3 regions of the Spiroplasma eriocheiris genome follow, and region 1 is predicted to be linked to each of the others. Evidence: riboswitches for the same ligand, from Rfam matches in the RefSeq annotation. Region 1 holds a riboswitch; each other region holds the start of a gene.

Region 1 (5,140 bases):
TCTTCAGATGCTACTCAATTTATTTTAAAACTAATTTTTCATAATTCTTTTGTTTTATTTTCAATATTATGCTGTGAAAAAACTACGGATACTTTTTCATTTAATTCATCATAGATAATATTTTCAATAAAATCTTCTAAAACTTCATAATCATTGCCAATAATATTTTGCAACAATATTATTAATTTATTTTTTATTTTACTTTTAAATTCATCATTTGTAATTGTTTCATCTCTTTTATCAAAATCAACTATACGAGGAAATTTTGGCATTATTATTTTATTCAATTTCTTAAAATAAAATTTAGATGGTACTAATTGGATATATCTAAATTTTAAATTAAATGTTACATTACTTTCTTCCACATTTTCAACTGATTTAATTTTATCAAAACTAAATAATAATTTAATTTTATTATTTTCTCAATATAAAGAAAACCAAGCAAAATAATATGCTTTCTTATATAAATTGTTTGTAACCGAATAGCCTGATATAAGTGGTGAGCGTTTTGCACTCATATTATAAATTCCAATATTTAAATTTCTATATAAAACATTTTCTCTACCTTTAAACTTATGATCATCAATAACAATTTCATTTTTGACAAGGGAAAAATTGACTGTTGGTGCTAAATCAAGAAACTGTTTTTTTGTTAATCCATAGCTATCCAAGTCTAAAATAGTTATCGCTGAACTAGCATCAAAATAGGTTTTTTGTTTACTATTCAATTCCGTTTGATTTAAAGTTTTAGTGTAGGCTACACCTGATAAATCTATTTTTAAATTATTTTTATTTTGTAGATTATTAGTTTCATTATTCAGGATGTTTGAAACTTGACCAATAACTGTCTGTTCAAGAGTGAAAGAAAGTGGGGTTGAAATTAAAAAAATGCTAGCTGCAATAATTGTTAGTAGTTTATTCATTAAGAATCCTCCTTTTTTATTAATTTCTCATAAATAATTTAACTAATAAAAAAAAGAATTCCTTTAAAAATAAAAAAACTTGATTTAATAATTTCTAACTAATTATCAATAAAATCAAGTTTACCATTTTTTAAATAAATTGTTCGTTGATTACTGCTACCTTTAAAAGGAAGTGAGACATCTCTTAATTCCAAAACGAAACGCCCATCAATTAAGACATCAATATATTTTAAACACGCATTTAACTCTGGTTTGTTTATAATTTGTTCATATGTATAACCTGTATAACATCAAATATTTTTGTTAGTATATTTTTTCAAATATTCTAACAGTTGTTTTAAAAATAATGGATCATAGAATGGATCACCACCTGATAACGTCACACCATCCAATAACGGATTCGCATTAATTTGGTCAATAATTTCAGCAAGATATTTATCATCTAGAAGTTTGCCATTATTAGGATTTCAACTTCTAACATTATGACAACCAAAACAGGCATGCCGACAACCCGCTAAATAAATACTATAACGTAACCCAAGACCGTCACTAGTTGTTTCCGGGTAAATTTTTAAAACTTTAATGTTAAAGTTATTTATCTTCGTTAATTCCATGTTTTACCCGGTCATGTTCTTCTGATCTTTTTGCTGAATTTCAACTATTTAAATCGCCAGTTAAATAACCAGTAATCCGACGAATCCGACGAATATTATTGCTTTGACATTTATCACATGCGTGAGGAATAATCCCTGAAAATTGACATTCTAAGCAAACATCAACTGGGTGATTAATTGATCCATAACCAATATTATTATCAAACATACATTTAACTATTTTTAAAATAACAGGAATGTTATATTTCATCGCGCCATCCAATTCAACATAACTAATATGTCCACCTAATGTGATTGCATGGAATGGTGCTTCTTTTTTTATTTTTTCAAAAATACTAATATCTTGTTTAACATCAACATGGAATGAATTAACATAATAATTACTGTCATTAACACCCGGGATAACTCCATATTTTTTAACATCCATTCTAGTAAAACGCCCCGATAATCCTTCGGCTGGAGTGGCAATAACTGAATAGTTCAAATTATATTTTTGTTTATATTGATTAGCAATCTCATTCATTGTTAATACTGCTTGGTATAATAAATCATATGCTGCATCTGATTCACCGTGGCCTTTTCCAAAGATCATTTTCATGGCATTATGCCCTCCAATAAAGCCAATTGTTAAACTACCCTGGTTAATCATATTTCCGACATATTCATCTTTTGAAATGTCCTTATGATGTTTTCATACATTATTTTTTACCATAAAAGGAAATTGTTTTAATAATGCTGTTTTTTGATAATCAAAACGTTCTTTTAACTGTTTAGCAATTAAAATACTCATTGTTCTTACTTTTTCTAAAAATAAGGCACTTACTTTTTTTAAAAAATCATCATATGATAAATTTTCTTCTTTAACTTCTTTTACCGCTTCAATGGCTAAACGCGGTAAGTTCATAGTTGTAAAAGAAATATTACCACGGCCAACTGGTGTTTTATATCCATTAACATTTTCAAAAGTTCTTGTCCGACAACCCATCGTCGCAACTTCATTTAAATAATTATTTGGATCAGCAGGATTTCAATTTTCATGCTTATTAAATGGTGTATCTAAAAAAACAAAATTAGGAAATAACCGAGTTGAATTTGTTTGGCAAGCAAGAATCAATAAATCAAAGTTTTTAGTTTTATAATTTAGTAACCCCTTTTCAGCTTGTTTTCAATTATTAATTGCTAAATTAAAATCTTCTTCCGAGTAAGAAATTCCTGCTTTAACTTTAAAGATCTGAATAGGAAAAATTGGGGTTTCGTTTTTTCCAAGTCCTTTTTGAGTTGCTAATAATATTTGGCGCATCACCATTCTTCCTTCGGGAGAAGTATCAGTTCCATAATTTATTGATGAAAAAACAACTTGGTTTCCTCCTCGCGAATGCATTGTATTTAAATTATGAATAAACCCTTCCATCGCTTGGAAAGTTTCTTTTTCTGTTGTAAGATATGCCTCCTCAAAAGCAATTTTAACTTGGTTTATATTTAAATTTAATAATTTACTAATTTCAAGTTGTGCTTCTTTATTAAGTTGCAAATCAATAGTGTTAATTTTTGTTTGAATTAGTGCTTGTCAATTTGTTTGGCTTTTTAAATTATTTAATTTTAAAATAAATTCTAATTGTTTGACTAAATTTTTGCGAAATGATTTCAAAACACCCGGCGCTAAAAAATAATCAAAAGCTGGAATTGCTTGACCACCATGTTGTTCATTTTGGTGTGATTGAAAAACGATTGCTGCTAGTGTGGCATAAGACTGAATAGTTTGTGGTTCGCGAACCATTCCATTCTTTGTTCAAAAACCATTAGCAAAAATATCTTTTAAATCATACTGCACACATGTCGTTGTTTTTGATGGATAATAGTCTAAATCATGAATATGAATATCCCCATTTTGATGAGCATCACGATATTCCTTACTTAATAAAAAGCGTAAAGCATATTCTTTGGCAGTTGTTGCAGCCATATTCATCATTTGACCAGCTGGTGTATCTGCTGACATATTAGCATTTTCATAAGTTGAATCATTTTTTTCAACATTAACAATTTTCATTATTTCTTCTTTTAAGGCATCAATATCATATGATTTTAAAGGATTTTCTTTAGTAAAAATAGCAAACGAATTACTAATAATACTACTTATTGTTGAATTAGTTCCCCCGTCAGTTTCTTTGTTGTATAAAAACTTTTTGTCATTTAATTTCATTCCCGCTTTTCCCCGTTTCTGTTTTAATTATTATTTAAGTACTTTAAATAAACAAAAATAATATTTAGTTATCTTTGTTGTCTTTGTTAATAAAATTCAATAATTTATTATTTTTCATTTTTGTAAAAATACAAAAATTAAATAAATTACAGGATTACTTTATTCCAGAAGTAATCAAAGTTCAAAAACATGGTAGGTCTACTGGCTTTACTTCAGCCTACTTACTGCCCTTCCCAAGAAATTTTCTCAGTGGTTATTACAGTGTTCGTCAGTTTTACAGTTGCTGGTACAGCTTGTGCTTCTAACACAATTCCCTAATTAAAAACCATATTTATTTTATTTAATTTTTGAAAGATCGACATCTTTCATACTTAAACTATATCATAAATAAACCAAAATTTTTCATTTTTAAATTAAAAAAATAAACTCCTAACCGTCGTTTATATTTTCATTTAAAATTTCATTTAATTTAGATAAATCAATATTTCCTCCAGAAATAATGATTGTTACATTAGTATTTTGAATTAATTTAATTTTTTCAGATAATACTCCTGCATAAGCTGCAGCGCCAGCACCTTCTGCTAAAATTTTGTCTTTTGCTAATAAGAACAAAATTGCCTCCTTAACCTCTTTCTCTGAAACAGTAACAATTTCATCAACATACTGTTTACATATCTCAAAAGTAATTAAACCAATTTTTTGAACATTAATACCATCAGCAATTGTTTTACTAGGTTCAACTTCAATTGATTTACCAAATTCAAAGGCTTTTGTTAAAGATGGCACATTTTCAACTTCAACACCAATAATTTTAACTTCTGGATTTAATGTTTTTGCGGCAATAGCAATACCTGAAATTAAACCGCCACCACCAACGGGAACAATTATTGTATCTAAACCTTTAACTTGTTCAATTAATTCTAATCCAATAGTACCTTGCCCACTAATTACCTCTTCATCATCAAAAGCATGTACAAATGTTAATTGCTGTAATTTTTGAACTTCTAATGCAGTTTTTAACGCCCCATCAAAATTAGAACCAGATAAAATAATATCTGCACCATATAATTTAGTTGCCTCAATTTTTGATTTTGGTGCATTTTCTGGCATTACTATAGTACATCTAGTATTTGTTAATAAACATGCCAATGCAACACCTTGAGCATGATTGCCAGCAGATGCAGCAATAATTCCTTTAGCACGTTCGGCTTCATTCAAAGAAAGAATCTTATTTAAACTTCCTCTAATTTTGAAACTTCCTGTTCGTTGTAAATTTTCTAATTTTAAATATATTTCCGCATTAAGCATTTTTGATAGTGTCAAATCATGAATTATATTATCAGAATTAATATAATCACTAATTCTATCTCGTGCTTCCTTAATTTTATCAATAGTAATCATCA
Region 2 (5,140 bases), 680 kb from region 1:
TCGTATTTTTGAAGAAGATATTACTGCTTTAAATTTATCAGAAATAGTTGGTCTTAATGAATTACTTGATATAAGTAAACATAAACGCCAACCTTTTGGAACTTACTGAGCATGAGAAAAAGTGTCTGCTAAAATACAAAAAATGTTAACAATATACCAACAATTGCAAATAAACTTAGGACAATTATTATTTTCTGAATTGACAAATTTTATTTTTAAGTTTAGTAAATACGAGGGGCAATTATTCCTACCGTCACAATTCATCCGCGTAAAGTTAAATTAGAAATTCGAGCAATTGGGTCTGAAGATTCGGAGACCAATGCTTCTCAAGATGATTCTTCAGCAACTAATAGCAAGTCAGAACCAAAATATTTTGAAGTTCTTAGCGTACTTAATGAATTAACTTTTGAAAAAATTTTAGAAAAATATGTTATTGTTGAAGATGATACAATAATTAATTTTAATGAAATTAAATCTAATTCTCAGTTACTTGAATTTTATGCAAAATTTTATTTGCATAAAATTAAAACCGAAACTAATCAATTAATTGAGCTTTTAAAATTCCATGATCGTATTCTTATTATTGATATTGCACAACATTATTTTAAATTTTTAAATTCTTTTAAAATTCGTACTAAAGAAATGGTCGATTTTAGTGAGCAATTTCAAATTATGGGTTATCAAGAATGAGGCTATATCAAAAAAGAAAAATGGCCTACTTTTTTCAAAAATTTTAAACAACAAATTTTAAGTAATAGAAAGTTACAAAAGAAAGAACACAAAATGACCGATGTTATTTTTAGCGATACTGGGGAATTTGAAATTTTTTTGTGAAATGTTTTAAATGCTCAAAGCCGATTATTAAGATTTATAACTGCTAATAATTATGGACAAGTTTTTAACCAGAAATTAATAGATAATTATTTGAATACCATTCACAAAATTCAAGAAAAATGAAAACAAGAGATTAATGAGGGTGAATTAGTAGTAACACAATCAAAAAACTTTAAAAAAAGAAAGCAATTATTATTACGGAAAAAAATTAATGTAGAAAAAAGACTTAAAATAGGGAAGATATCTCGCCTTGACTCATATGAGTTTTCTTCATCAAATGTTGATGAAAACGAAAAATCTTTATAACTAAGGATAAAAAAAGAATAATTATTATTCTTTTTTTTATTATTTTACAAATTAAAAATAATATAGTAAGATATGTTTACAACTAAATAGCTTTGGAATAATAGATGTTTGGGAAAAGAGTTAGATTCTCTTGCTGTCCCAGCAACTGTGATGCGGATGAACGTTACATAGCCATTAAAGGAAACTTTGAGAAGGGTAACTAGTAAAATGATGCTAAGCCAGGAAACCAGTCTGTTATCTCACTAAATTTATGTTATTCCTGGGAATGAAATAACAAAATTATTTTGTAATCTTTAATAATGTTGCGAATGCTTTTTTTGATTACTTTTAAATAATTTAAAAATATTTGTACTCCTTTCCCTAATGAAGTGAATGCTTTTTAGTTGTCAAGGAAAAGTTGTTTTAGGGATTATTACAAGTTTTTTGTTAACTCTTCATAATTTATTAACAACTCCCATTAGCATTGAACGGGAATTAATATTGATGAACACTATAAAAATCCAGATTACTTTTGGGTTTATTTTAGTATCGCTAATTAAGCAATTACTAAATTATTTTAGATAGATATTTTTAATATATCTTTGAAAGGAGCAATTATGGCAGCACAAAAAAATAAATATTATCAAAATTCACTTTCGCCCCTTGAATATGCGCAAAATAATTTTCAGGGGAAAATGCGGTCAGTTAACTGAAATGTCATTAATGATGATAAAGATTTAGAAGTATGAACCAGAATTACCCAAAATTTTTGGTTACCAGAAAAAATCCCAGTTTCTAATGATTTAACATCATGACGTACTTTAAATCCGGAATGGCAACAACTAATTACCCGCACATTTACTGGTTTAACATTATTGGATACAATCCAAGCAACGGTTGGCGATGTTGCCCAAATTCCTAACTCATTGACCGATCATGAACAAGTTATTTATACAAACTTTGCCTTTATGGTTGCTGTTCATGCGCGATCATACGGAACCATTTTTTCAACTTTATGTTCAAGTGAGCAAATTGAAGAAGCTCATGAATGAGTTATTAATACAAAAAGTTTACAAGAACGAGCCCAAGCATTAATTCCATATTATGTTGGTGATGATCCGCTAAAATCAAAAGTCGCCGCTGCTTTAATGCCAGGATTTTTACTATATGGTGGATTTTATTTACCATTTTATTTATCAGCGCGTGGTAAGCTCCCAAATACTTCCGATATTATCCGGTTAATTTTAAGAGACAAAGTTATTCATAATTATTATAGTGGTTATAAATACCAACAAAAAGTTGCTAAATTACCACCCGCGCAACAGGAAGAAATGAAACAATTTGTTTTTGATTTACTAAATGAGTTAATTATTTTAGAAAAAAAATATTTGCATGAACTTTATGAAGGATTTGGATTAGCTGAAGATGCGATTCGCTTTAGTTTATATAATGCTGGGAAATTTTTACAAAATTTAGGTTATGAATCACCTTTTAGTGAGGAAGAAACAAGAATTGCCCCCGAGATTTTTACCCAGTTATCAGCCCGTGCCGATGAAAACCATGATTTCTTTTCTGGGAATGGTTCTTCTTATGTAATGGGGATTACTGAAGAAACTGAAGATGAAGATTGAGAATTTTAGACTCAAGGAATAATTATGCATAAGGATTTTATTAGAGTTTCCGATCAATCAGTTACCAAACCAACAGGTGAAATGTATGTTGTTTATTTTTCCTCACCATCAAATAATACTTACCGCTTTATCCAAAAACTAAATATTAAAAATACACGAATTCCTTATGATTTATCAGAAGAAATCTTAGTTGAGAAAGATTATGTTTTGATTTGTCCCACATATGGGGGTGGAGGCAATGATTATAAAGGAGCAGTTCCTAAACAAGTAATTAAATTTTTAAATAACCACCAAAATCGTCAGTTTTGCCGTGGGGTCATTGCCTCAGGAAATACTAATTTTGGCGACACCTTTGCGGTGGCTGGACCAATTCTTTCCAAAAAATTACAGGTTCCGCTATTATACCAATTTGAATTACTAGGAACTCCCCAAGATGTTAAAACTATCAAAAAAATATTAAGTGATTTTTGAAAGGAATAGAATTTATGAAGACAAATAAAGTTTCTCTGTTAGCAAATAATGGAGATAATGAAGAATACATTGCTTTAAATGCAAAATCAAAACTATTTGAACGGGGAAAAGATAATTTTCAATTAGACGTGTTAGCTGCTGAAAGTTATTTAAACCACCATGTGTTACCAAATCTTAAAAAGTTTAGCGATGTTAAAGAACGCATCGCCTACTTAGTAAAAGAACAATACTATGATGAAACAATTATTAATAAATATCAAATAGAAGAAATTGAAAAATTAACAACGCTTGCTAAAAACTATCATCATCACTTTCCTAGTTTTATGGGAGCGTTAAAATTTTTTAACTCCTATGCTTTAAAAACATTTGATAATCAACAATATTTAGAAACTTATGAAGAGCGGGTAGTAATGAATGCGTTATTTTTTGGCGATGGTGATTTTAAAGCTGCCCAAGCAATTTTAAAAGAAATGATGTTAGGGCGCTTTCAACCTGCAACACCAACTTTTTTAAACGCGGGGAAAAAACAACGGGGAGAATACATTTCGTGTTATTTATTAAGAGTTGAAGATAATATGGAATCTATTTGTCGTGCGATTTCAACTTCTTTACAGTTATCAAAACGCGGTGGGGGAGTGGCCTTATGTTTAACTAATCTTCGTGAATTTGGGGCGCCCATTAAAAACATTGCAAATCAAGCCACGGGGGTTATTCCCGTGATAAAAATTTTAGAAGATTCATTTTCATATGCTAATCAATTAGGCCAACGGCAAGGGGCTGGGGCAGTGTATTTAAATGTTCATCATCCCGATATTATGCTCTTTTTAGATACCAAACGAGAAAATGCTGATGAAAAAATTCGAATTAAATCCTTATCATTAGGGGTGGTGATTCCTGATATTACATTTGAATTAGCAAAAAATAATGAAAAAATGGCGTTGTTTAGTCCGTATGACATTCAAAAAGTTTATGGAAAACCAATGAGTGATATTGCTATTAGTAAAGAATACTATAATATGTTAAATAATCCGGAGATTAAAAAAACCTTTATTGATGCGCGAAAATTATTCCAAACAATTGCGGAATTACATTTTGAAAGTGGTTATCCCTATTTACTATTTGATGACACCGTTAATAATCGTAATGCCCATCCCGGTCGAATTGTGATGAGTAACTTATGTAGTGAAATTGTCCAGTTAAGTACGCCCAGTGAATACAATGAAGATCTTAGTTTTAAGAAAATTGGGGAAGACATTTGTTGTAATTTGGGGAGTGTTAATATTGCCAAAATGATGGAAAGTGGAAGTGAGTTTTCTGAAGCAATTTATCAAGCAATTAAGGCATTAGATCATGTGTCACGCAACAGTAATATTGCAAGTGCGCCTTCAATTGAATATGGTAACCAAAAAAACCATGCGGTTGGTCTCGGAGCGATGAATCTCCATGGTTTTTTAGCAACTAATCATATATTTTATAATTCTCTGGAAGCAATTGATTTTACAAATATCTTTTTCTATGTAATGGCCTACCATGCTTTTAAAGCATCAAATCAACTGGCTCAACAAGTTGGTGTTTTTAAAGGCTTTAGTGAATCTAAATTTGCCGATGGTTCTTATTTCGATAAATATACCAAGTGCGCATCGGGCCAATACCAACCGCAAACTGATAAAGTCAAAGCATTATTTACCAAATATAATGTGACAATTCCAACACAACAAGATTGAATTATGTTATGTGAACAAATTAAAACTACGGGACTGGCTAATTCTCATTTAATGGCCATCGCCCCAACTGGCTCGATTAGTTATCTTTCATCATGTACACCAAGTCTACAACCTGTAGTTGCTCCTGTTGAAGTTCGCAAGGAAGGAAAATTAGGGCGGGTATATGTGCCTGCTTACCAAATTAATTTTGATAAT
Region 3 (5,140 bases), 260 kb from region 1:
TCAAGTTGTTTTTGCCTTACTACTATTTAAAATATCATCAAATTTTTGGTAGGCCATTAATGCAGCTCCACCTACCGAAGTATCTTGGGTAATAAACTGGTTACTTTCAAAATTACTATCAAAAATTATTGGTTCTTTTCCTTTTGTTGTCATCCCCATATCAGAAGTATCAATTAATTGTAAATACTGCGTAGCTTCTGTTAAATTATTAGCTGCTTGTAAATAAATAAAAAGATTATTATTTTTTGCAATATCTAAATAATCATGCTGATCCCAAATTGATTTGGTATTGGTATCAACATAATAATTTTCATATGCTACTCTGACTGCTTCTTTGTTTTGACTAACCACTTTCGCAAAAGTTTTTACTCAGGCAGGTTCTTGATATTGTTGATTGTTTGTTTGATTATTTAAACACCCCACCAATGGTGTTGTAATAGTGGTTAATAAAGTTAGACTCGTAAATATTGTTAATAATTTTTTCATTCTTAAATGTAACTACCTCTCTTGTATTTTTTCGTTTTCGCTTAATGGTTCTAATGGTTTCATTTCAAATGATGAAGTCGTCTCTAATTTTGCTTGGGTTTTTTTGGAAAAAATATTATAGGAAATAATGCGTTTATCATCTTCATAAAATAAATAATATTGGAGATGGTTAACTCATAGTCTGGTTAAAGGATAAAATAAAACCCCGGCCATCATAATATTTCCCGCACAGTGAATACCATCATAAGATAATCCGTTTAATCATCAGGCAATTAAGGCAAAACTTTGCCCCCCGTTAATTTGGTTACCAATGATGACCACTACTAGTCAGTTAATAACAGCAAAAACAAAACCAAATAATAACCCAAAAAGACCAGCAATAATAATAAATGTTCACCATCATTTGAGAATTACCGGACGACAAACTCGCCCAATAACCGCTAAAAGTGGCCAAATAATTAAGTATGGTAAAAACCAACTTAAATTAAAACCCCAGTATAAACCATCAAGAAAGCAAAAAATTAGACTAATACTAAAACTCATATAAAAAGGAAAATAAACTCCAGCAAATAAAATTAATAATGTCACTGGTTCAATGTTTGGTAAAAAAGCCATTGCTTCTTTTAACGCAAAAACTAACGCCGCATAAATTGGAATTAAGCAAATTTGAATTAAAGTTTTAATAGTATAAGGACGCTTATGAAACAAAAATTTTGTTTTTAGTTTACCTCAAAAATTTTTCATAATTTTATTGTGTAACTAACATTAAATTAAAAACATCATTATTTTTCAAGAATAAATCATCAATCCCTACCCCACAAATATCAGAAATATTACTTTTAGGATCAGTATTACCCTTACATTTTGAATTTGTGGGACTGGTAATTGCTCAATATTCAGAATCATGAGCTGTTTTTTTAATTCATCCTTTGTTAGTATTAACTCCTTCTAGCCAATGTCCTAAAGAACCACTGGCAATAACCGCAAAGCTATCAGGATAATTTTGCATTAAATCTCCTAATGTTAACATTGTTGATTCATAGTTGGAACTAAACAACATTTCATGGACCGGTTTTGTCGCATCGTAGGCATTAATTTTTATTTTTAAAGTATTATCAACCCGATTTTTTAATGCAAAATACTTTGGCAAATATGTAATGTTTAAGATTACCGAAGCACTAAAAATAATACTCGCAAGGGCAATTATTAACCACATTACTCAATTTTTTTTATTAGTTTTATTCATATTGTTCTCCTTTAATTATGAGTTCTTAACAACTAAAAAAACGCTTTTGGAGCGTTTTGAATAATTATTAATTAGTAGGTTTTGGTTAGAAAATCAACCTTCATTTTAACTACTAGTAAACAATTAATTATCCAAACCCCAGGGATAATAATTATCGTATTGATAATTGGTTTGTAAATTTTTAGATCGGTCTACTGGCTTAGCTTCATTTTACTTACTATTCCTTCTCAAGATCTTTATCTCAATGGATTTTTATAGTGTTCATCAGCATTACAGTTGCTGGGACAGCCTAGGACTTGCACCTAATTCCCGTAATATCCAAAATTTGCTTTTTTAAGTTGTTATCTTAATAATATGAAGAAGTTGTCAAAATTGCAAACATTATTTTATTTTTTACATCTAAATAAACTATTTATTATTTAATTCATATAAATAAAGATGATTTATATCAGCACTAACTACTGAAAAAAATAATTTATGATCAGAAGTCTCAAAAAAACCAGCAGCATAACTCTCTAACATGTTAGCAACCACAATTCTAATTGTACCATCATCATTCAATTGTAAAATTTGATGACTCCCATAATTGAAAGCCAAAATAGTGCCATCATCCAATTGCGCAATAGTCTGAACAAGAGTAGCGGTTTGTGATAAAAGTTTAAAATTATCTGATCCAATTTCTCAAGAATAAATATTACTCTCTGTAGCAATTTTTATCAAATCCCCAAAATTTGGATTTTTATTAATTAATAAAAATCCAATAACTTTCCCACCGTCATTAGAGGTTTCATAGAAATCATATGTTTTTTTAAGTGTTCAATCAAAATCAAAAATATAAATATATTTACCACTAGCAGCTAAAAACTGCCCATTAGAAAGTGGGAAAAAGTAAAGAATCTTATCAGGGCCACTAAATTTTTTAAGCAAAATTAACTTAGGTATTGATCCACTCAATTCTAAAGAATAAATTAGCAAATTATTAAAATTACCAGCAAAAACATAAATTTTACCATCTAACAACTGCACAATTTTATAAAATGTAATGTTAGATTCTGGAACATCAATGAAATCTTTTTTAAAAGAACCATCTCGATTTAACTCAACAATTTTTTTTCCTAAATTTAATAATATCGTTGAATCTTTCAATTCAGCTAATTTGGTATAATCAGTCCAAACTCCCCCTAAATTAGTCATATCAAAATGAGCAGTTTGTTTTTTTATTTTTCCAATATTAGGATTATATACTTGAAAATAAATTTCAATTGGTTCTACATTATCAGAAACATATATTTTACTGTCTTTTTTTGCAGTCACTTTTGCAGTTGAAGATGTAATTGACAACAACTCAATTTCTTCGATTTTTAGGTCTTTATTTTTAGCAACCAATGCTTTACTAATAGTTTCAGATTTATTATTTACAATATTACCAATATTTGGCTCAATTAAATCTTGCGATAATAATTTTTTCCCACCAGTATTAAAATAAACCATCAAAGAATCACCAGGAATATAAACAGTACTATCTGGTTTAACAACAATTTTAGCTTCTGATTTATTATAGTCCTTAACTAATATTTGATTAATTTTTAAATTAGGATTTTCCTTGCCAAGATTATTTAAAACATCTTTTTCAATTGATGGATCATTAACTTCACCTACAATAATTTGGCTACTCAAATCTGTTTTTAAAGTTACTACTTGCGGTAAAAAAGTAACAGTAACTTGTGAATTATATTAATAATGACCACTAGCTGATTTTGCCGCAATAACTGCTGATGTTCGTGTAGTATTTCTTAAAAAAATATCTTCAACAACTACTCTAGGATTATGCTTTTTCACTTCTGCTAAAATTGTTGAATCTTGATTATCGGCAATATGGCCTAAAACATTATCATCAAAATCTTCAGCTAAAGCAATAAGATTAACCCCGCCATTAAAATTATTACTTGTCACTTTTTTAGAAGCAGAAAAATAAAATCCTAATCCCGTAGCCAAACCAGCAGCCACCAACAAAATAAAAATTAAAAAAGAAATCAAAAAATTACGGCGCATCTTTGACATATGCTTTAAACTATGCAAATGCATCATGCCCAATTGATTAATTTTACTATCAACATTTTTTAAATAATTAATATCTTCACTATTTGAAATTGGATAATTTAGATTTGGCAGATCTTGTGAAACCAAAGTTGGTGGATCAAAAGCTTTATCTTTCTTTACTATATTATTAGGGGTTTCATTCAAAAAGACTTTATTATTATAAGGAATAACATTTTTACGAACAATATCCTTATAATCACCTTTTATATCAAACAAACTACTTTTTACAAATAGCCCAAAATGACGATTAGCACACCGTAAATATAAGACTATTTTAATATCATACTTTTCTTTTAATTCCACCAAACTCTTATTTCTAATTTCTAAAAATATTAAATTCTTTAAAAAATCTGGTCGAGTGACCTTAATAGTATTTAATTTATTTTGTAATTCTGCTTGACATTGCGCACACAAAAAATTAGGAATCATATTTTTCATAGTTTTTTACCCTCTTTTTTATAAATTAGTATATTTCAAATTATACATTAAAAAAAAAAAAAAAAAGATTTATGACATTTTTATATTTTCAAACTAATTTAATCCTCTCAAAAGAAATGGTTAAATTCATTTTTTTAATTTACTAATTAAATAAATTATTAGTAAAAAAACTAAAATTCAACAGCAAGAAATTACTAAGGGAACAGTGAGACTATCAAATAAATTATAGGTTCCTTGGTCAACAATTGGATGGTGATTATATAAAGGCACAAAATTATACCACCCAAGAATCATCACCCCCATTGGGTAAGTAAAGGGTAAGCAATAACTAAAATATTTTAAATAATGACTAGCTTTAATTACTAATAAAGGTAGATATAGCCCTGATAAAAAGACAGTTAATAAAAATATAATCCCCGCTAATAACAACGTTACTTTAAAGTTATTAAAAGCAATTCCTAAACAAAAACCGATTAAACAAGCTAAAATAGAATTCAGAACAACAGCAATAAAAACATAAAATCAATTAATTCAACTAAAATTAATTTGGGAATTATAAACTAAAAACCCGAAACCCATAATTCACATTGAACTAATAATACTAATTAATAAATTATATAAAATTAAGCTAACAATAAAATCTTTAACATTTACCATCAACACAGCTAAATGCTTATAAAACTTGGTAACTCGTAGTTCAGCAATCGTAATAGCAAGGTTAATTAAACCAATAGTGGGACCAATTGATAAAATAATGCCTGGTAATACAATAAAAGCAGCTTTTCCAGCCACTTGACTGTTCATTAAACTTGCTAACTGGGTCATAATTACTAAGAAGATAATTGGTAAAATAAAAACTAAAAACCATAA

What was found. A riboswitch is a leader RNA that binds a small molecule or an ion and turns the genes downstream of it on or off. The one in region 1 is predicted to bind cobalamin.
Region 2: another riboswitch for cobalamin. It lies ahead of nrdF (class 1b ribonucleoside-diphosphate reductase subunit beta); the one in region 1 lies ahead of SERIO_RS00775 (anaerobic ribonucleoside triphosphate reductase).
Region 3: another riboswitch for cobalamin. It lies ahead of SERIO_RS01995 (hypothetical protein); the one in region 1 lies ahead of SERIO_RS00775 (anaerobic ribonucleoside triphosphate reductase).

The regions. Positions count from the first base shown of each region.
Region 1 is NZ_CP011856.1:165,120-170,259, reverse strand. Features, by position in the region: gene SERIO_RS00785 (hypothetical protein) at 1-923, opposite strand, end outside; gene nrdG (anaerobic ribonucleoside-triphosphate reductase activating protein) at 1,022-1,507, opposite strand; gene SERIO_RS00775 (anaerobic ribonucleoside triphosphate reductase) at 1,515-3,737, opposite strand; cobalamin riboswitch at 3,912-4,082, opposite strand; gene ilvA (threonine ammonia-lyase) at 4,167-5,138, opposite strand.
Region 2 is NZ_CP011856.1:854,669-859,808, reverse strand. Features, by position in the region: gene SERIO_RS03900 (hypothetical protein) at 1-283, shown strand, start outside; gene SERIO_RS03895 (hypothetical protein) at 514-1,140, shown strand; cobalamin riboswitch at 1,226-1,389, shown strand; gene nrdF (class 1b ribonucleoside-diphosphate reductase subunit beta) at 1,737-2,759, shown strand; gene nrdI (class Ib ribonucleoside-diphosphate reductase assembly flavoprotein NrdI) at 2,775-3,230, shown strand; gene nrdE (class 1b ribonucleoside-diphosphate reductase subunit alpha) at 3,236-5,140, shown strand, end outside.
Region 3 is NZ_CP011856.1:421,487-426,626, reverse strand. Features, by position in the region: gene SERIO_RS02005 (lipoprotein) at 1-486, opposite strand, end outside; gene SERIO_RS02000 (hypothetical protein) at 499-1,230, opposite strand; gene SERIO_RS01995 (hypothetical protein) at 1,235-1,732, opposite strand; cobalamin riboswitch at 1,900-2,069, opposite strand; gene SERIO_RS01990 (hypothetical protein) at 2,141-3,409, opposite strand; gene SERIO_RS01985 (hypothetical protein) at 3,467-4,270, opposite strand; gene SERIO_RS01980 (ABC transporter permease) at 4,391-5,140, opposite strand, start outside.